DNA from 4 places in the Thalassolituus sp. genome. Region 3 is predicted to be linked to each of the others. Evidence: predicted binding sites of a transcription regulator. Region 3 holds the regulator's gene; each other region holds the start of a gene.
The links. The regulator sigma-54, encoded in region 3, starts transcription at its own class of promoters, with help from an activator protein. The targets are predictions, from matches to a motif close to TGGCACNNNNNTTGCTNT.
Positions count from the first base shown of each region.

Region 1 (5,239 bases), on a different contig from region 3:
CTTCAGTATTCGGGATCTCGCGTTCAACCAGGGGCAGGCGTTTACCACTCGCGAAGGTAGCCGTAGCCGCTCGGAATGTATTTTAGGGGCAACCCTGAGGGATGATTTATTCGGCCCGAAACGCGCGCTGGGGCAATGGATAAATGTCGCGGATTATCGCTGCCGCGTGACGGGCGTACTCACTGACTCGGGAACGGGTTTCGGCTTCGATATGAGCAACGCGCTGATCTTGCCCGTAGATAACGCTATGCAGATCTTTAATACCGAAGGTCTGTTCAGGGTAATGATTCAGATTGAGAACATTGATGCTGTACCAGCCATGACCACAGCCGTTGAGCAGCAAATGAAGCTACGCCACGACGGCCAGCTGGATATTACGATTGTTACGCCCGACAGCCTGCTCAGTGCCTTCAATAATGTACTGTTAATCATGACCTTTGCTGTCGCCGGTATTGCGGCCATCAGCCTGTTAGTTGCAGGAGTTTTAATTATGAATATGACACTCATCGGCGTAGCTCAGCGCCGGGCTGAAATTGGGTTGCTAAAAGCACTCGGGGCGTCATCAAAAGAAGTCCGCTTGTTGTTTATTACCGAAGCCACGTTACTCGCCACCAGTGGCGCTGTACTCGGCATGTTGATCGCAGAGTTTATTCTTTGGGGCCTTAGGTTTAAATTTCCGGAAGTGCCCTTCGCAACCCCGTTGTGGGCCAGCGTATCGGCGATTAGTGTGTCTGCCATTGCGGGTATTCTCTTCTCCTGGATACCGGCGCAGAAAGCCGCAAAGCTACCACCCGTGTTGGCACTGCAAGCTCAGGCAGGGAAATAACTGTGGTAGACGTTGCTGCGAGGGAAATATAAATGATCAGACCTGACGACTGGCTTCGCCTTGCTACCTCACCTGTCACCAGCCAGCCGGGCAAAAGCGTATTAACTGCGCTCGGCATCGCCATTGGTATTGCCGCAGTCACGCTGTTAACCACACTCGGGCACGGCGTTCGCCAATATGTTCTGGATAGCTTCTCACAATTTGGCACTCGTATTATTGCGATTACGCCGGGCCACAGCGAAACCGCCGGTATGGCCGGAGGGTTAATCAGCTCGGTGCGATTACTGACCCTCGATGACGCAGAAGCCTTAGCGAGAATTACCGGGAGCGAATGGGTGGTATCAAATGTTCAGGGCTCGGGGCCTGTACGTTATGGCGAGCGCGTTCGTAGTACAGAGATTCTCGGTACGACCTCTGATTTTAATCAGGCCTGGGATTTCCCTCTGGCGATGGGAAAGTTTCTGCCCGACACCGGCGGCAATAGCCCTGCTGTTACAGTGATAGGCAACACCTTATACCGAGAGCTGTTTCGCAGTGAAAACCCGCTCGGGAAGTTTATCCGCATTGGTGGCCAGCGTTATCGGGTCATTGGTGTGATGCAACCCAAAGGCTCAACACTGGGGGTTGATCTTGATGATATGGCGTACATTCCTGCGGATCGTGCTCTTACGCTTTTTAATCGCGAAGGCTTAATGGAAGTGGATGTCGTGTTCTCTGAGGGCACAACATCCAGCCAGATGCTTGAGCGCATAAAAGCGATGATGATAAAACGCCACGGCCAGGAAGACTTCACCCTGACCAGCCAGGATGAAATGCTCAGTAGCATGAACCGCATTCTCGGCATCCTGACCATAGGCGTCGCGGCTTTGGGTGGGATTTCTTTATTAGTCGGCGGCGTGGGTATCTTCACCATCATGACGACCAACCTGACCGAGCGCACCGCAGAGATCGGGTTACTGCGAGCCATTGGTTGTCCGCGACGGCAGCTGCTCAGTCTCTTTTTGGGCGAGGCCGTCATGCTCTCATTATTCGGTGCTTTTATCGGTATCGTTATCACAGCCGTTGTCGTTGCCCTGTTAAGCCTATTGGCCCCGGCCTTTCCGGTTCAGATTCAGTTTTCGACACTCGGACTGGCCATCGCTGTGGCCGTAATCACCGGGCTAATTTCAGGTATCTGGCCTGCGTATAAATCATCACGCCTGGGCCCGATTGAAGCGTTACGAGGTGAATAATAATCGTGCCCCACAGTGTTGTTTCCTTGCACTATTTTCGATCAGCCTGGCGCATCAATACTAAACACACACGCACCAATATCGTAAAAGCGGTTTAAATCCCCTTTCCATATAATTTCCATCCTGTCGCTGAAGGCCCATCGCTGCTGAGCTGCGACACATAACCTGCCGTTAATTACAAAGATATAAATAGATGGCACGACACTTGCCAATCAAGCAGGAGAAACTTTATAAGAAACATAGGCTTAGCTACATGTACATTCTCCCAGCGATACTCCTGTCGCTTACTCTGATCCCCGGTATCGCTCACGCCGATACCGGAATAACTAGCACGGATATCGTCTGGATACTGGTTTCCGCCACCCTTGTCTTTTTTATGCAGGCAGGCTTTGCCTTGCTTGAAAGCGGCATGTCGCGCGCGAAAAACGCGATTAACGTAATGATGAAAAACTACATCGATGTCTGTATCGGTAGTCTTTTGTTCTGGGCCGTTGGCTTCGGCATTATGTTTGGCTACAACCCCACAGGTTTCTTTGGTACCACGGCCTTCGGCTTATCCGAAGGCAGCAACTGGGACTTCACCTTCTTATTATTCCAGACCATGTTCGCTGCGACCGCTGTCACTATCTGCAGTGGTGCCATGGCCGAACGCACTCGCTATACCGCCTATTTATTATCTGCAGCGGCCATCGTCACCTTTATTTATCCTGTGTTCGGAAGCTGGGTCTGGGGCGGAAGTTACGGCGGTCAGGGCTGGCTTGCCGAACTGGGCTTTATTGATTTTGCAGGCTCTACCGTTGTGCACTCTTTGGGCGCATGGTGTGCACTTGCGGGGGTCATTGCGGTTGGCGCCCGTACCGGCCGTTTTGATAATTCGGGCAGAGTACGGAATATTCCGGGCCACAATTTATCTCTGGTTGCACTGGGTGGCTTCATCCTCTGGTTCGGCTGGTTTGGCTTTAATGGCGGCAGTGCATTATCTGCGTCAGAAAATATTGGCGGTATTATTCTTAACACTCACCTTTCCGCCGCGGCTGGAGCCGGCGGTGCGATTCTATTATCTGCTCTGTTGCAGCGTCCGATTCTTTTAACGACCACAGTTAATGGTAGCCTCGCAGGACTGGTCGGGATCACCGCGGGTTGCGCAACGATGGAACCGCCATTCGCCATCGTCACAGGCGCTGTCAGTGGTGTGATTGCAACTCTGGGTCAGGACCTGATGCTTCGTTGGAAACTCGACGATGTTGTTTCAGCAATTCCCGTGCATGGTTTCGCCGGTGCCTGGGGCACGATTGCCGCGGGGCTCTTTTTCGCTGGCGACATGTTCGATACTCAGCGTGTTGCGACTCAGGCCATTGGTGTCATCACTGCCTTCCTCTGGGCCTTCCCGCTGTCGCTGCTGGTGTTCACGCTGATTCGCTTTATGATCGGCCTACGTTCTTCGAAGGAACACGAGCAGATGGGCCTCGATTGTACCGAGCACAATGAAGTCGGTTATCCAGAGTTCCAGCAAAACATCACATTCCGTCAGGAGCCATAAGCATGAGCCCTGATATTAAACGTCGCATCGTGTTTACGATTTTGTCGGACTATATTGCTGGCGAAGAACTTCGCCAGGTTATGATCCTATGGCAAGCGGAATTTTCTGAACGCTCGCGTTATGAACTGAATCAGTTCCTGGGCGCGTGCCGGGATGTGCCTGGTATTCAGCAGAATCGCCTTGAGATTCTCAGTCGTCTGGTGCGCATGGTCATGGCTGCTAACGAATCTGATCTGAAGCCTGACCCCATCAACTGGATGAATTCAGCAGACGATGCAGAAACTTCGTTTACGCCTTCTGAGCCGGTGATCAAAGAAGAGACCCGTCGGCCTCAGCAAACTGCCTCCAGGCCTTCGCAATTCCAGAAGAACTCAGATACGGCACCGCAGAACAGTCTGGTCGCCGAAGTAGTTAATATGCTGTTTAGCCGCTTGCGCTCAGATCAGATACGCACCATTAAATCGTATGTGCTCAGCGCTGCTCAGAAGAAGAAATTGCAGCCAGCAGCTGTGGCTATGTTTGAACAACCGGATATTTCGGTCTCAGCCGTTCATACCCCACTCGAAATCAGGGATGCACGTAAGCTGATTAACTTCACCTACATCGGCTGCTGCGAGGCAATCGGCCCGGTAGATGCCGACTTGCTGCTTAGTAAAGCGGTACGCGAGGTCGGTGAGAAGTATCGAGGCACTGAGCCCTATGCGAACTGTCTGAACCAACTTCTGGGGCGGTAACGTTTGCAGCATGATTAAAAATTAAAAGCCACTGACAGGCTGCCAGTGGCTTTTTACATGTATCAGCAAGTGAGTAAATCAATCTCGCATCAGTTGATAGCTGTGCGCCAGCGTGTGTTCTCCAGTCACTTCATCAACTGTATACACGCGGACTATCAGTTCATTTCCTTCAATGTATAAATGCATAAAACCCAGAACATCACCCTGCTGAAACTCAGCTGGGTTACGATTAACATCGTCAAGTGGACGCTGCTTGGCACCAGCACCTGACACTATCTGAGTCATACCGTCACAGCGGTCAACCGGAGGCAGAATCTGAAGGTCATGATCATGACCAGAAATCATCAGATCAAAATCGCCGCATAAATTGTCGCCTACAAAGTCATAAAAAGCGTATCCGAAAGCAGGAACACCATCGTACCAGCCAGCGTTGCCGTGACGGCCATTTGAGATATACGGGTGATGGGAAAACGCAATTTTCCAGGGTGTCGTCGCAGATTTTTTTTCAGCTTCGATCCACTCTTCCTGAACCCGGTAGTACTTAAACTGACGATACTCTGGGTCAGGATCAGATACCGCTGCCAACGGATTTGAATCGAGTGAAAAGAAAGTCACTATTGGTGACTCTGATTCCAGCGGCGCCGTAAACGAGTAATAGCGTGCTGGCATGTTCCACTTTTCACTCATGCGCTCTTCGGCGTAGTGATAATCGACCTGAAACTCGCCTTTATCATTGTCGAGGCCATCGCCACTCAACCAGCCGTTATCGTGGTTACCAAGCGTCATATAGAACGGGAAATCAACGTCTGCATACGGCTTTTCGAATTTATCGATAAACTGAACATCATCGACTGAATCAACACCAGTTTCATAAATGTTGTCACCCAGCCCCAGTGCAAAATCACAG
Region 1 covers NZ_CFHJLR010000023.1:42,147-47,385, reverse strand. Annotated here, with positions in the region: gene AC5E51_RS14135 (ABC transporter permease) at 1-826, shown strand, start outside; gene AC5E51_RS14130 (ABC transporter permease) at 859-2,058, shown strand; gene AC5E51_RS14125 (ammonium transporter) at 2,312-3,598, shown strand; gene AC5E51_RS14120 (hypothetical protein) at 3,601-4,332, shown strand; gene AC5E51_RS14115 (metallophosphoesterase) at 4,411-5,239, opposite strand, start outside.
Region 1: AC5E51_RS14125 (ammonium transporter) is a predicted target of sigma-54. The motif match lies at 2,253-2,270, and genes of this name have one in related genera.

Region 2 (5,239 bases), on a different contig from region 3:
CGGACTGGTTGGTACTCGCTCGCCATACGGTGCAGTGAACAACGTGTTTAATCCTGAGTATATTTCTGGCGGCTCAAGTTCTGGTTCTGCGACTGCGGTTGCAAAGGGCCAGGTGGCCTTTTCGCTCGGTACCGATACCGCTGGCTCTGGCCGGGTGCCTGCGGGCTTTAATCATATCGTCGGTTTAAAGGCGACTGTAGGCGCTATCAGTGCTTCGGGCGTTGTTCCAGCATGCCGAAGTCTTGATTGCGTTTCTGTCTTTGCGCTCAATAGCCGCGATGCCGAGCGCATTTATGAAATTGCTGCGCAATTCGATCCAGCAGATGGCTACGCCCGCTCACGTACTATGGTGCGTAATGAACGTATCCAGACATTGGGTATCCCTGCAGATGCACCATGGTTTGGAGATGACATACAAAAAGCGGCGTATGAAAAAGCCTGTGAGCAGGCTGTTGATGCAGGCTTCGATTTAAAAACAATCGACTTTACGCCCTTGTTTGAGCTGGCCAGCCTTTTATATCAGGGCCCATGGGTGGCCGAACGCTATGCGGCTGTCGGCGAGTTTCTGAAACGGGATTTACCGGGTATTAATCCGGTCGTAAAAAACATCATTGCTGGTGGCGTTAACGGTACGGCAGTGGATGCATTCAAAGCAGAGTATCGCCGCAAAGATCTGGTGCGCCAGATACAGAGTATTTTTAAAACAGTGGATGCGTTATTTGTTCCCACTGCTCCTCGATTTCCGACGATGGCAGACGTTGATGCCGCCCCGGTTGAGGTCAACAGTCAGTTAGGCACTTACACAAACTTCGTCAATCTGGCCGACTTATGTGCCTTGTCGTTGCCTGCGCATATGCGTACCGATGGTTTACCGTTTGGAGTTACTGTTATTGCACCTGGATGGCACGAGCTGGCTCTGACCAACTTTGCTGGCCAGTGGCAGTCACACCTTTGCTTAGCCGAAGCGCCTGTGATGCTGGGCAAAAAAGAAGATACTTCTGTAGTCGTTGCCGTTGTGGGTGCCCATCTGACCGGGATGCCTCTGAACCATCAGCTGACTAGTCGTCACGCGACCTTGTTGGAACAGACACTCACCGCCAACAAGTATCAGCTCTATGCTCTCGCAAATACAGTACCTCCGAAGCCCGGTCTGGTGCGCCTTAACGAAGAGGATCTGAAGAGCGGCGAGGTTACAGGGAATCAATTAATCGTCGAGCTGTGGCGTTTAGATCAGGCGGCCTTTGGTTCTTTCGTTGAAGAAATTCCGCAGCCGCTTGGTATTGGAACTCTTGAGCTGGAAGACGGCCGTCTGGTGAAAGGCTTTATCTGCGAACCAGAGGCGGTGGCGAGCGCAACGGACATTAGTCATCTCGGCGGCTGGCGGGCCTATATCTCATCACTGAACGCATAAGGTCATGTTGTGAACCTTGCCGAGAAAGTATATCGACAGCTGAAAGAAGATATCTTCGACTTCAGAATGCTACCCGGAGATCGCTTCAGTGAAAGTGAAGTTGCAGAGCGTATGCAGGCCTCCCGGACACCTGTCAGGGAAGCGCTGTATCGCCTGGAGCGCGATGGGTATGTGCAGGTGTACTTCCGTAATGGTTGGCAGGTCAGGCCTTTTGACTTTCGGTATTTCGAAGAGCTCTACGATGTCCGCATTCTGCTGGAGTGTGAAGTGGTTCGCCGCCTGTGTATGGAACCAGACCGGGCGGAACGCTTAGCGGGACTGGTCACCATCTGGTGCTGCAAGCCCTCACAGAGGCAGGTTGATCCTGTTGATGTAGCGTTTCTGGATGAGGAATTTCACTTCGGACTATTGGAGTGTGGCCAGAACAAGCAAATGGAAGCCATTCATAAAGGCGTATGTGAGCGTCTGAGGATCGTAAGGCGCCTCGACTTTTATGAGCCTAGGCGTATACAGGCAACATACGATGAGCACAGTAGTATTCTCAGTGCGATTCTTTCGGCAGACAGCTCTCGTGCAACGCGAGATCTTACTAAACACATCGAGGTCAGTCGCAATACTGTTCGCGAAATAACAGTTCACAGAATTCAGGAAGCGCGACAACGATACTCCACCGACTTATCAAGGAAATAGATACGCACGCTTTCAAGGCAAAAAAAACAACTCGCTGAGCACTATTGGTGCGAATTATCTCCTCAAGACCGGAAATGCTCCTCTGGGGGGCACTCTTTGCCAGAAATTGCCGAAAAATAAGGCATGAAAACTGGTACGGCGATTGCTCTAACTAGATCGGTTTTATAGTTGCCCGCTCTTACACACCCCCAAGAGAAGAGTCGAGGCCGGACATAATCCTGACCATAAAAAGGAAATAATTATGAAAAAAGTAAGTCTCAAAACTCTGATGAAAGCGTCACAGATTGTTGGTATGACAGCGATGGCTGCAGGCGTAAGCATTGCGAATGCAGCAGATGACACCATTAAAGTCGGTGTCCTGCACTCTCTGTCGGGTACTATGGCAATTTCAGAAACTACTCTGAAAGACACTGTTCTTATGATGATCGAAGAACAGAATAAGAAGGGCGGCCTGCTAGGTAAAAAGCTTGAGCCAGTGGTTGTCGACCCAGCATCTAACTGGCCTCTGTTTGCAGAAAAAACCCGTGAACTTCTGGAAAAAGAAGACGTTGATGTGATCTTCGGTTGCTGGACTTCAGTATCCCGTAAATCGGTTCTGCCAGTTGTGGAAGAGCTGAATGGTCTGCTGTTCTACCCGGTTCAGTATGAAGGTGAAGAATCTTCTTACAACGTATTCTATACCGGTGCTGCGCCAAACCAGCAGGCGATTCCTGCGGTTGATTACCTGATCAACGATCTCGGCGTTGAGCGTTTTGTACTTGCAGGTACTGACTATGTATACCCTCGTACGACTAACAAGATTCTTGAGTCTTACCTGAAGTCTAAAGGTGTTGCTGAAAAAGACATTATGGTGAACTACACGCCGTTTGGTCACAGCGACTGGCAGACTATCGTATCGGATATTAAGAAATTCGGTGCCGCTGGTAAGAAAACGGCCGTTGTTTCTACCATTAACGGTGACGCGAACGTTCCTTTCTACAAAGAACTGGCTAACCAGGGCGTAGCGTCTGAAGAAATTCCAGTTGTTGCCTTCTCAGTAGGTGAAGAAGAGCTGTCAGGTTTTGATACTGAGCCACTGGTTGGTCACCTGGCTGCATGGAACTACTTCCAGAGTGCAGAAAGCGAAGCTAACGATGAGTTTATCGCAGCATGGCATAACTACATCGGCGATGAAGACCGTGTAACTAACGACCCAATGGAAGCGACTTACATCGGTTTCAGCATGTGGGCAGAAGCGGTTGAAAAAGCAGGCTCTGCAGAAGTGGATAAAGTACGCTCTGCGATGTACGGCATCGAAGTACCTAACCTGACTGGCGGTACGGCCGTAATGAACGAAAACCATCACCTGTCTAAGCCGGTACTGATTGGCGAGATTCAGGAAGATGGCCAGTTCGAAATCGTTTGGGCTACTGACGAAGAAGTGAAAGGTGATGCATGGACGGATTATCTGCCAGAAAGTGCAAACCTGATCTCAGACTGGACTGCACCTATTAACTGCGGAAACTATAACACCTCAACGAAAACCTGTGGTGGTTCGGCGGTTGCAGGCGAGTAATTCGCTGGCAGCGGAATAGAGTGCGGTAAAACGCGCTCTATCGCAGTTCGTAACAAGGACAGGCAGGGAAATTCTTTCCTGCTTCTCTCAAAATTCCCGGTGATAATTATGTTTTCTGTATTGATACGGACGGCCGTGCTGTTCGCATTTGTTTTGTATACTGTGGTGGTGGCAGGGGCTGAAGCATCACCTATGAAGCCCAACACAGCGTTGCATGCGATAGCTCAAGAATTAATCGATGCAGGGTATCGAGAAAAACAGGCATTAACAGAACGCCTGACGACCATCGATGACCCAAAAACTCTCGAATTTATGCAGGTTATGGTCGAAGGCGACCTGTATTACCGTAAAGACGATCGGGTCGTCGTTATTAATGACGATGATTCGGTGACGACATTTTTCAGTGGTGAAGAGGTCACTCTGGAAAGTAAACGCGATATCAAAAAAATCAGCGTAAATAATAAGCTACGTGTGTTGCTGAGAAACGGCATCGCACGCTTGCAGATTTTCTCAGATGATCCGGACATGCGCTTGCAGGCAGCGGTCAACTTACTGAAGTCTGCGGAAGATCTTGATCAGGCGACGCTTGATGAAGCGTTAGATAACGAAGAAAAAACAGACGTTCGTGACGTTCTTCTTCTGGTGAAGGGCATACGCCTGCTGGAAGCAGAGACCGAAAAAGAACGCATCGCAGGCGTGAAGCTTCTTTCAGGGTCACTTTACCCGGATGTTCGCGGTGCGTTGGCCAACTATCGCCGTGCTGCTGAAGCAGATTCCAGAACCGAGGAAATTCAGGCGGCAGACGAAGCACTCAAGAAAATCGAAAGCCTGCTGTCACTGAACAGCGTTGCTGAAAATCTCTATTTTGGCCTGGCTCTCGGTGCTGTGCTGCTCCTTGCGGCCATTGGTCTGGCGATTACATTTGGTGTGATGGGCGTGATCAATATGGCTCATGGCGAAATGATCATGCTGGGCGCCTACACAACCTACGTTGTTCAACAGTTGATGCCAGACCATATTGGCATGTCACTGGCCGTTGCTGTGCCTGCAGCATTTCTGGTGAGCGGTCTGGTGGGCGTCGCTATTGAGCGTGGTGTTATCCGCCATCTCTATGGCCGCCCATTGGAAACTCTGCTCGCCACCTTCGGTATCAGTCTGGTGCTGCAGCAGGCGGTACGCTCAATCTTCAGCCCGTTAAACCGTGAAGTAGCTACGCCCGACTGGATGGCGGGTACTTTCATGATTAATCCGGCGCTTGAACTGACCTTTAACCGTTTATACATCATTATTTTCAGCCTCCTGGTGCTCGCGTTGTTGGCATTAATACTTAAGCGAACCCTGTTCGGATTGCAGATGCGTGCAGTAACCATGAATCGTCCGATGGCGAGCTCTATGGGGATTCGCACTGGCTGGGTTGATGCACTGACGTTTGGCCTGGGCTCAGGTATCGCCGGTATTGCAGGTGTTGCCCTGTCACAGTTGACTAACGTTGGGCCAAACATGGGTCAGGCGTACATTATCGACTCATTTATGGTTGTCGTGTTCGGTGGTGTAGGCAACCTGTGGGGCACTTTGGTCGGTGC
Region 2 covers NZ_CFHJLR010000008.1:70,992-76,230, forward strand. Annotated here, with positions in the region: gene atzF (allophanate hydrolase) at 1-1,411, shown strand, start outside; gene AC5E51_RS07755 (GntR family transcriptional regulator) at 1,421-2,101, shown strand; gene urtA (urea ABC transporter substrate-binding protein) at 2,370-3,656, shown strand; gene urtB (urea ABC transporter permease subunit UrtB) at 3,765-5,239, shown strand, end outside.
Region 2: urtA (urea ABC transporter substrate-binding protein) is a predicted target of sigma-54. The motif match lies at 2,233-2,250, and genes of this name have one in related genera.

Region 3 (5,239 bases):
TGCTGCAGGATGTCGGCGACGTCATCGGCGTCGAGGTCTGAAGTGATGTCGACCAGTTCTTCGGCACTCAGGTCCGACAGGAAGTGTGCCTGCAGGTCTTCGCTTAAGTACTGGAGTACTTCACCTTCGAGTTCTTTGTCGACCAGATCCCAGAGCACTTTACGTGCTTTCGGCGGGGACGACTCGATCAGGTGAGCAATATCGGCAGGCGCGAGACCAGAATTCAGGATGCGCTCTACTTTATTCAGGGCACCACTTTCCAGGGCAGCATTAAGGCTGTGGAGTTTTGCTTTTGCCTTTTCTGTGTGCTGAGCCATGGCCGGAATCCGGAGTAAATCGGGTTAACTGATTCTAGCCTGATTGCTCGGTTGATACCACGAAAGTACTCGCAGTTTTGGGCCTAATCAGCTGTTTTAGCGGGGATAATCGTGAAATTTTCCTGAGGGCTATTCTTCTTCATCGAAGCGACGATCAATGAGATCGGTAATGGCATCGACGGCAGCTCCTTCGTCACTGCCTTCCGCAGTCAGAATCAGTTCAGTGCCTTTGCTGGCAGCCAGCATCATGACGGACATAATGCTTTTGCAGTCGACCATACGCCCGTCCTGGCCAATCTTAAGCTGGCTGGAGAATGCTGACGCAGTAGATACCAGTTTGGCCGCTGCGCGGGCATGCAGGCCGAGTTTATTTATTATAAGAACGTTTTTCTGGATCATACGGTGTCCGGATTATGGAGTAGGCAGGTTCGCTGCTCGTGCGAGTTCACGATGACGCACCTGGACGTTCGGGTATTTCATTCGGTATTCGGTGGCGAGTTGCTCAGCCAGATAAACGGATCTGTGCTGACCGCCGGTGCAACCAATGGCGATCGTCATATAGCTGCGGTTAGCTTCGATCAGACGGTCAGTCCATTGCCCCAGAAAGTCGCTGATCGATTTTCGCATTTCACCGACGACGTCATAGCTGTTCAGGAATAATTGTACTTCGCTGTCGAGGCCTGTGAGCTTGCGCAGGTCTTCACTCCAGTACGGATTGGGCAGATGGCGCACATCGAACACGTAGTCTGCGTCGGTGGGGATACCATGCTTAAATCCGAACGATTCAAATAATATCGACATTTCACCGTTGGGGCGGTCTGCAACCCGCAGGCGAATCATGCTGCGCAACTCGTGAACTGACATGTGCGTTGTATCTAATGTCAGATCCGCCATGTTGGCGAGCGGATCAAGGAGGTCTTTCTCCTGATCGATGGCTTCTGCAAGTGACAGCTCGTGGGTTGTCAGCGGGTGCTTGCGTCGTGTCGCACTGAATCGCTGTAGCAGAACTTTTTCAGAGGCGTCGAGATAAACCACATCAAGCTGATAGTGATCATTAGGCAGGTCGAGCAGTAGCTTCTCTATCGGCTCTTCTGTGGCCGAGAGATTGCGAGCATCAATACTGACCGCAACCCGGGTCAGCTTGTCATTGGCGTCAGCCTGACTGGCAAGGGCAGGCAGTAGCCCGATGGGCAGGTTGTCGATGCAATAGAATCCAAGATCTTCGAGCACGTGCAGCGCACTCGACTTCCCCGATCCTGATCTTCCGCTGATGACTACCAGGCGCATATTCGACTCCGTGATTACTACCGCTCTGCGATCGCTCGCTGGAAAAGACGTTTGGCGTCTGGCGCGTTGCGCAAAGCTTCGCGATATTCCGCCTGATTAAAGTTACTGGCGAGTGTCGCCAGTATCTGAAGGTGTTCGTCGGTTGCTTCCTCGGGGACTAACAAAGCAAATACGAGGTCGACCGGATTACCATCGATAGAATCATAGTCTATCGGGGTATTTAATCTCAGAAGAACGCCCAGCGCTTTCTGGCACTGCAACAACCGGCAGTGCGGGATGGCAATACCTTCTCCTATCCCTGTGCTTCCCATGCGCTCGCGTGCTAACAGGCGTTCGTAGATATCGTCTGCGGAGGCATCGCCGATTTCTTCAGCAACCAGAGATGAAAGTTGTTCTAACAGTTTTTTCTTACTGGAAACGGTCACGTCAATGACGGACCGTTCCGGTGTGAGGATATCCTCAATACTCAAAGACATGCTTCAGCCTTGACCGTGTTGGCGCGCGACCTGCTTCTCTTTGTGCTTAAGAACCTGACGGTCCAGTTTGTCGACCATCTGATCAATGGCGGTGTACATGTCTTCGTTTTCTGCTTTCGCGTGCAGGTCGTGACCTGTGATGTGTATCGTCCCTTCGGCCGTCTGGCGATCTTTAACGACGGTCAACGTGATCTGACCTGTGGTGATGCTGTCGCTATGGCGCGTAAGCTTCGACATTTTATCTTCAACGTGCGCCTGCATCGCTTCCGTTACTTCTACATGATGACCACTGATATTGATTTGCATGCCAAGTCTCCTGTGTCGCTGGCGGTAGGTGAATCAGAATCTGTTCACATTGATATAACAGACTCTAAATCAACTGCTTACGTTCATTCGATGGTGGTATCAGCATAGCCTCGCGGTATTTCGCTACCGTGCGCCGTGCCACTTTGATGCCCTTTTCACCGAGCATCGTTGCTATCTTGTTGTCACTGAGTGGCTTACGCGTGTTTTCGTCCGCGATCAGTTTCTTGATCATCGCCCGGATAGCCGTCGATGAACACTCTCCGCCGCTGTCGGTGCTGACGTGGCTGGAGAAAAAGTATTTAAGCTCAAAAATCCCACGTGGGGTATGCATGTATTTCTGGGTGGTTACCCGAGAGATCGTCGACTCATGCATACCTACGGCTTCGGCGATGTCATGGAGCACAAGTGGCTTCATGCCTTCATCACCTTCTTCAAAGAAGTCTATCTGGAATTCAACAATTTTGGTTGCGACTTTGAGCAGAGTGTCATTGCGACTTTGCAGACTTTTAATAAACCAGCGTGCTTCCTGCAGGTGATCTTTGAGGAAGGTATTGTCAGCACTGCTGTCTGAGCGGCGAATCAGTGATGCGTAGTCGGCATTCACCCGCAGCTTGGGCGCAATCTCTGGATTCAGCTCAACACGCCACTCGTCTCTGATCTGGCGGACGATGACGTCTGGAATAACGTACTCGGATTCTTCTGAGGCAATGCCTGCACCCGGCTTCGGGTTAAGCTCTTTGATCAGTCGCATGACTGACTTGAGGTCATCTTCCTTCAATTTTGTGCGGCGCATCAGTGACTGATAGTCGCGACTACCGAGCAGGTCAATGTGATCACGTATGATCAGCTGCGCTTCGGTGAGCCAGGGGGTGCCCTGAGGCAGTTGATGCAGTTGCAGAAGCAGGCATTCGCGGAGGTCGCGGCAGAAAACACCCGCCGGATCAAATTGTTGCAGGCGATGAAGAACTGCCATCACTTCTTCTTCTTCGATTTCGAGTGACGGGTCCATCGCTTCAATGACGTCTTCAACTGTCGTGTGAAGGTAGCCATCATCGTCTACACCATCAATCAGCATGGTCGCAACTTCGCGGTCAGCATCTGACATTGGGGTCAGGTTTAGCTGCCAGAGCAGGTGATCCTGCAGATTGTCGCTGGTGGCGTAGCGGGAATCGTAGTCAAAGTCTTCGTCTACCGGCCCGGAGCTTGATGCGACTCCGGCGCTGACCTGATAGGTATCTTCCCACTGGCTATCTACAGGCAGGTCATCGGGCAGTTTCTCGCTCGACCATTGCTCATCGAGAGATTCCTGGCCGCTCTGATCGTCGTAGGAATTGTCATCGTAGGAATTGTCGTAATCCTGATTGTCAGAGCTGCTCTCACGGTCTTCGCGGCTGTCTCTGTCGTTGTTATCGGAATCAGAACTGCGGGAATCGTTGTCGGACTCGTTGCCTGAGTCGCTGTTGTCATCAAACTCTTCGCTTTCCAGCATTGGGTTGGAATCCAGCGCTTCCTGAATTTCCTGCTGAAGGTCCAGCGTTGAAAGCTGGAGGAGGCGGATGGCCTGTTGCAGCTGAGGCGTCATCGTCAGCTGCTGGCCCATCTTAATCTGAAGGGATGTCTTCATATAACTCGGTAATTACGACCTGAAAATCGAACCATCTTTTTGTTTGATGCACCTAGCATTATAGGCAAAGTCCTTGTGTATGGAACCTATTTTGCTTACCAGAGTAAATAGATAACTCTACAGTACGTGACATCGGTCAGAGTTTCAAAGACGGAAATCGTCCCCAAGGTAGACTTCGCGCACCTGCTCATTGGCAAGCACATCTTCAGCCGTGCCTTCGGCGATAATGTGGCCACCACCAACGATAAAAGCCTTTTCGCAAATAGCGAGGGTCTCACGCACGTTGTGGTCGGTAATCAGTACGCCGATGCCCCGCGCCTTGAGCTGACGGATAATATCCATGATGTCCGAGACTGAGATCGGGTCTACACCAGCAAAGGGTTCGTCGAGCAGAATGAACGAGGGCTCTGCAGCCAGCGCTCTGGCAATTTCGACACGACGACGCTCACCGCCGGATAGCGCCATGCCGGCGCTTTCGCGGATGTGTTGAATATGAAATTCGTTCAGTAGCTGCTCGAGCTGTTCAGTTCGCTGCTGGCGATTGAGATCTTTACGGGTCTCAAGAATGGCCATGATGTTATCTGCAACACTGAGCTTGCGGAAAATCGACGCTTCCTGCGGCAGGTAACCGATGCCTTTGCGGGCACGGCCGTGCATTGGCAGGTGGCTGATGTCTTCGTCGTCGATCATGATGCGACCACGATCGGCTTGCACCAGGTTAACAATCATATAGAAACAGGTCGTTTTGCCGGCGCCATTAGGGCCCAATAAACCAACGATCTGGCCGCTTTCAACGCGGATAGATACGTCTTTAACGACTTCGCGGCCGCCGTAACTTTTGGCCAGATGTTCTGCCTTCAGTGTTTTCATTCTGTCGCTGCTTCCGGAGATTCTGTCGTGTCAGACTCTGAGTCAGATTCGGACTCAGGTTTTGGCGGCTGGATAACGACTTTGATCCGGCCGGAGTCTTCATCTGTGCTGTCGGTCGACGACTCGGCGGTGGTGCCATCAGCACGCACGGTCTCTGTTGCCATGTCGTAGGTGATGCGTTCGCCGCTGAAAATATTGCCTTCCTGTTCCAGTTCAGCATCGCCAGTAATAATGATGCGGCGCTCGCTGGTGTAGTAATCGATGCGGTTGCCGAGGGCTGTGGTGAGCGGTTTACCGACCTCAATCTGCTGTTGGTAACGGGCACGGTCGCCTTCTGCGACGGCTTTTTCGAGGGTGTC
Region 3 covers NZ_CFHJLR010000015.1:36,750-41,988, reverse strand. Annotated here, with positions in the region: gene mgtE (magnesium transporter) at 1-317, opposite strand, end outside; gene AC5E51_RS11630 (HPr family phosphocarrier protein) at 447-716, opposite strand; gene rapZ (RNase adapter RapZ) at 729-1,604, opposite strand; gene ptsN (PTS IIA-like nitrogen regulatory protein PtsN) at 1,622-2,080, opposite strand; gene hpf (ribosome hibernation-promoting factor, HPF/YfiA family) at 2,084-2,386, opposite strand; gene AC5E51_RS11610 (RNA polymerase factor sigma-54) at 2,451-4,010, opposite strand; gene lptB (LPS export ABC transporter ATP-binding protein) at 4,155-4,880, opposite strand; gene lptA (lipopolysaccharide transport periplasmic protein LptA) at 4,877-5,239, opposite strand, start outside.

Region 4 (5,239 bases), on a different contig from region 3:
GCTCAAGCAAACTCCTAATCGCGAATAGCCTCCGGCTGATTCGCTCCCACGGGGTTAGGAGAACTTCCCACAGGGCAAGGTAAGTTGGTTCGCTCCCACTGGGTTAGGGGAGCTTCCCACAGGGTAAATTGGTTCGCTATCACTTTCGTTGTTTGATGATTTTCTCTTTGTGGGAGCTATTCAGCCAGCTTGCCTGGCTAATAGCGATGGGGTTTATCGCGAATAGCCTTCGGCTGATTCGCTTATATGGACCCGTCCCGTTGTTGCAAGCCATTTCGACGTTTCAGATTGAGATTGCACGCTTATATCCGACCTGTTTGTGAGCTCTGTGCTCTGGCCATTATGAGATGTGCTCTCGCTGTCCTGATCTCCCACCCGGCTTCTGAGAGCCATGCGAATCGTTAGGTTTCAACGAGTCGATCTTATCTGTCGTGTCTTAATGGTCTGCGCAACCTCGTGACGTTGCCGTGCTCTGTGTATCTACGCTGCCTGACTCAGGCTTCGTAGGCTGTTTGCCTGGTTAATACTACCCAAATAATTCGCGCTAGCTTGTTGGCCAGTGCAACGATTACTTTGTTCGGATGTTTGCCTTCACATCTCATCAACCATGTCTTAAGGCGTGATGGATCAGTCTTTGCCAGCAAGGCCCGGTATGCTGATCTCGCTCCGTGAACCAGTTGTTTTCTGACCTGCTTATTGCCGCGTTTGGTGATACCCATCAGCTTCTCTTTTCCACCACTGGCGTGCTGTCGTGGTACCAGCCCTAAATACGCCGCAAAATGGCGTGCTGTTTTAAACTGCCGAGCGCTCCCTGCATGACTCAGAAGCAGAGTCGCGTTGACTGGGCCTATTCCTGGAATGCTCATCAAGCGTTGGCAGTCTTCGTTTTGCCTACTGATTTGCTGGAGCTGTCGCTCATAGCGTGCGATCCGCTCTACCTGTTCATACCACTGCTGCATCAGATCACTCACTAAACACCGCAGAGGATCGCTCAAACCGTTTTCAGCATCTTCGAGTATGAGAGGAACTCCGGTTTTTAAGGCACTGCGGCCTTGTGCCAGCACAATCCCGCACTCTGCCAAAATCCCTCTCAGCTCATTACTGATGGCGGTTTTTTCTTTTACTAGCCGCTCCCTGACTCTATGTATCGCCTGTAAATCCAACTGCTCCTGTGACTTCACACTCACTGCTGGAATATTCGGTCTGACCGCCGCTTCGGCAATGGCCTGGGCATCCCTTTGATCGTTTTTATGCATCTGAACGAACGGTTTTACGTACGCTGGATGTATTACCTTTACAGCATGCCCCAAAGATTGAAACTGTCTCGCCCACCAATGTGCGCCAGAGCAGGCTTCTATCGCCACAAGAGCGTTCGGTTGCTGGCGAATGTAATCTAATAACTGGCTACGCTTCAGCTTTTTCGAACTTAGCTTCTTGCCATTTGCATCATTGATATGAACCTGAAAGATCTGTTTAGCCAAATCAATGCCAATCGTATTAAACTTGCTCATAGGTGGACCCTCTTTCTTCGATGCCGGTTTGATGTTGTGCAATCTCATCATGGCACAAGGGGGACGGGTCCATCTCATTTCCCACGGGGTTAGGAGAACTTCTCACAGGGCCAGGAGAACTTCTCACAGGGCCAGGTAAGTTGGTTCGCTCCCACAGGGTTAGGGGAGCTTCCCACAGGGTAAATTGGTTCGCTATCACTTTCGTTGTTTGATGATTTTCTCTTTGTGGGAGCTATTCAGCCAGCTTGTCTGGCTAATAGCGATGGGGGTATCGCGAATAGCCTCCGGCTGATTCGCTCCCACGGGGTTAGGAGAACTTCTCACAGGGCCAGGAGAACTTCTCACAGGGCCAGGTAAGATGATTCGCTCCCATAGGGTTAGATGAAGCGACTCCCCCAACCTTGGCCCACCTTTTGCAATTTCCTCTGTAGAGGTGCATTGCATGATTCAGAATTCACACAACGCGGCAAACGTATTTACTGATATTAACGGGCTTCAGGGCATCCGTGCGCTGGGTAAATCCGACCAGGATGCCGCGTTGAAAGAGGTCGCAAAACAGTTCGAATCTATGTTCGTCAGTATGATGCTGAAGTCCATGCGTGACGCCTCAGATGTCTTTTCTGAAGACTCTCTTTTCAGCTCTCCGGAAGCCGATTTCTACCAGAATATGTACGACGATCAGATGGCTGTATCCCTCACGGAAGGCGAGGGCACGGGCCTTGCCGAGGTTATCCACCGTCAGCTGATGTCGCAATACGGCATGAACCCAGATGCCACGGGTAAGGTCGATCAGAGTCAGATTTTCGACCGTCGCTTCTCCGGTATTTCGCAAACCATCAAGCGTGTTGAAGAAGAACTCGATAAGATTCCTGAGCGTCCAGTACCTGTTGATGACTCCACTTCTGAATCTGAACGATCAGCCACCACAGGCGCTGGTACTAAGGGGCAAAGCTTTGCCTCTCCGGCAGAGTTTGTTGCCGCTGTTTACCCTTACGCTGAACGCGTCGGTGCTGATCTGGGTGTCGACCCAAAAGCGATTGTTGCTCAGGCGGCGCTCGAAACAGGGTGGGGTAAATACACCATCAAAGGTGAAGATGGTCGTCCATCAAACAACCTTTTTGGTATTAAAGCCGACAGTCGTTGGAGCGGTGACGTCGTCAGTATTCAAACCCACGAATACCGCCAGGGCGTAAAAGTTAATGAGCAGGCAGACTTCCGTTCGTACGCGTCCCTTGAAGACGGCCTTCAGGATTACGCGAACTTCCTGCGTGACTCAACACGCTACCAGAGTGCCATTAACGAGCAATCCAGTGGCGAGACATACGGCCATGCGTTGCAGCAGGGTGGCTATGCTACTGACCCCAACTACGGCAATAAAGTAGAGCGTATTTACAACGGCGATCTTCTCAACAATACGCTGAATAAAATGCTGAACGCCACTACGCTGGAGAACCAGGATGGGTAATATTCTCGATATTGGTATCTCCGGCCTTAAGGCGCAACAAACCGCACTGACGATCACGGGTAACAACATTACCAATGCGGGGACGGAAGGCTACTCTCGTCAGGAAGTCAGCTTTACCGAAAATAATCCGCAGTTTACTAATGGCATTTGGGTGGGCTCAGGCGTCAATGTGGATTCGGTTCGTCGCGTATACGATCAGTTTCTGACGGAGCAATTGCGCCGCGACACCTCAACGTTTAACGAATTTAATGCTCTGGCGGTTAACGCCGAGCAAATCAATAGCCTACTCGCCGATAGCGGTACTGGTGTGCAGCCAGGGCTCGAGAATATGTTCGGTGCTTTGCAGGCTACGGTGGACGACCCTTCATCTCTGCCTGCTCGTGAAGTATTGATCAGCGAAGCCAATGGTCTTGTCGATCGCTTCAGCGCTATTAGTGATCGTCTGTTCGAGCAGAACGATATTATCAACGGCCAGATGGAAGTGATTGCTGGTGAGATTACCACCATCGCGGAATCCATTGCTGAACTGAACGAGCAGATTCAGTTTGCCTCAGCATCAGCTCAGGGGATCGAACCAAGCGAGCTTCTCGACCAACGCGACCGCCTGTTAAAAGAGCTATCCGAATATGTTCAGGTAAATATAGTTGAGCAGGACGACAGCGTCTTCAACGTTTTTATCGGTAATGGTCAGGCGCTGGTGGTAGGTAACGAATTCAACGAAGTATTTACCGATGTAGGCGCGAAAGACCCCTCTCGTGTGGATATCTATTTCCGTAAAGGTACTGCTGTTCAGAACGTCACGCGTGAAATTACTGGCGGACAACTCGGCGGCATCCTTGATTTTCGTGATCAGGTACTTGATCCGAGCCTCAACCAGCTTGGTCGCTTGGGATTGGTTATCGCCCAAACGATGAACGATCAGCACAAACTAGGCGTTGATTACGATGGCATTAAAGGTGAAAACTTTTTCACTGACATTAATGAGCCAACGAAAACTTACCAGCGTGTGCTGGGAGATCGTAATAACGCAGATCCCGATGATCGGGTGATTGCCGTCGAAATCAAAGACGCAACTCAGTTAACCACGAGTGACTATGAAATTCGTTTTGTCGGCCCGGACGATTATACCTATCGTGTTTTCCGTAACGATACGGGTGAGTTATTACAGACTAACGCTCTGAGCGGCGCATTTCCTGAGTCGATTGAAATTGACGGAATGGAAATCCGTTTCGAAGCAGGCACGTTTCAGCAGAATGACCGCTTTCTGATTTCACCGACGCGTCGTGAATCTCAGAATCTGGACATGAACATTACCCGTGCTGAGCAGGTCGCACTCGCGTCTCCAATCAGCACTGATACAGCGATTGGTAATCGTGGTAACGCCACTATTGACCAGGGGCAGGTGTACGACCTTGGTACATCGTATTTTTCAGAAGAGGGCGAAATGACGCCACCGCTTCTGATTCGTTTTACGTCACCGACCACATACGACGTACTGGATAATACCGACCCAGGAAACCCGATTCCGTTATTTCCGCCACTGATGAATCAGACCTTCACGCCGGGTATCAGTAACAGCATATTGCCTGAAGACGAAGGTAAAACCGCGTTCACAAGCTTTGGTGGTGTGCTGCCGGTTTCTCCGACCTATCAACAGAATGGCACCAGTGTAGACTCAGTAAATGGCTTCTTCCCTGAGCGCATTGATATTGGCTTTACCAATCCGAACAACGGCTTAACCGCCAACCAGCGCACATTGATCACGCCATTAAATGCCACTGCCCGTGAAATTGCAGAATCACTCAGCAAACGCGACGGTGTTGAGGCGTCTGCTCGTACCACGGTTGAGATCACCGATCTTGAAACCGATAGCGTTGATTTTCTCGATACCGAATTTACTTTAAACGGAGTTGTACTGACGCAAACCCTGGGACCAAATCAGAACCAGTACGACACGAACTATCCGGCTGAAGTCCCTGATCCGGTCACTCTGAACTTCCTGGCCGACCGTATTAATGCCAACTACGAACTGCAGGATGCAGGCATCGTTGCCCGAAGCGACGGCGGCAAACTGACCATCATTGATTTAAATGGCGATGATCTCGACTTCGAACTGCGTGGTGACGCCGGCGACAGCTTCCGCATAGGCAACGGCATTGATATCCCGTTAACAGCTACTGCCATGGAAACCGAAGACCCGCTGAGTAAATACGAAGGCTACGACTTCTCAGAAGGTGGCCCCTACATTTACGAGTTCAGTGAT
Region 4 covers NZ_CFHJLR010000003.1:63,189-68,427, reverse strand. Annotated here, with positions in the region: gene AC5E51_RS02950 (IS110 family RNA-guided transposase) at 495-1,511, opposite strand; gene flgJ (flagellar assembly peptidoglycan hydrolase FlgJ) at 1,954-2,976, shown strand; gene flgK (flagellar hook-associated protein FlgK) at 2,969-5,239, shown strand, end outside.
Region 4: flgJ (flagellar assembly peptidoglycan hydrolase FlgJ) is a predicted target of sigma-54. The motif match lies at 1,914-1,931, and genes of this name have one in related genera.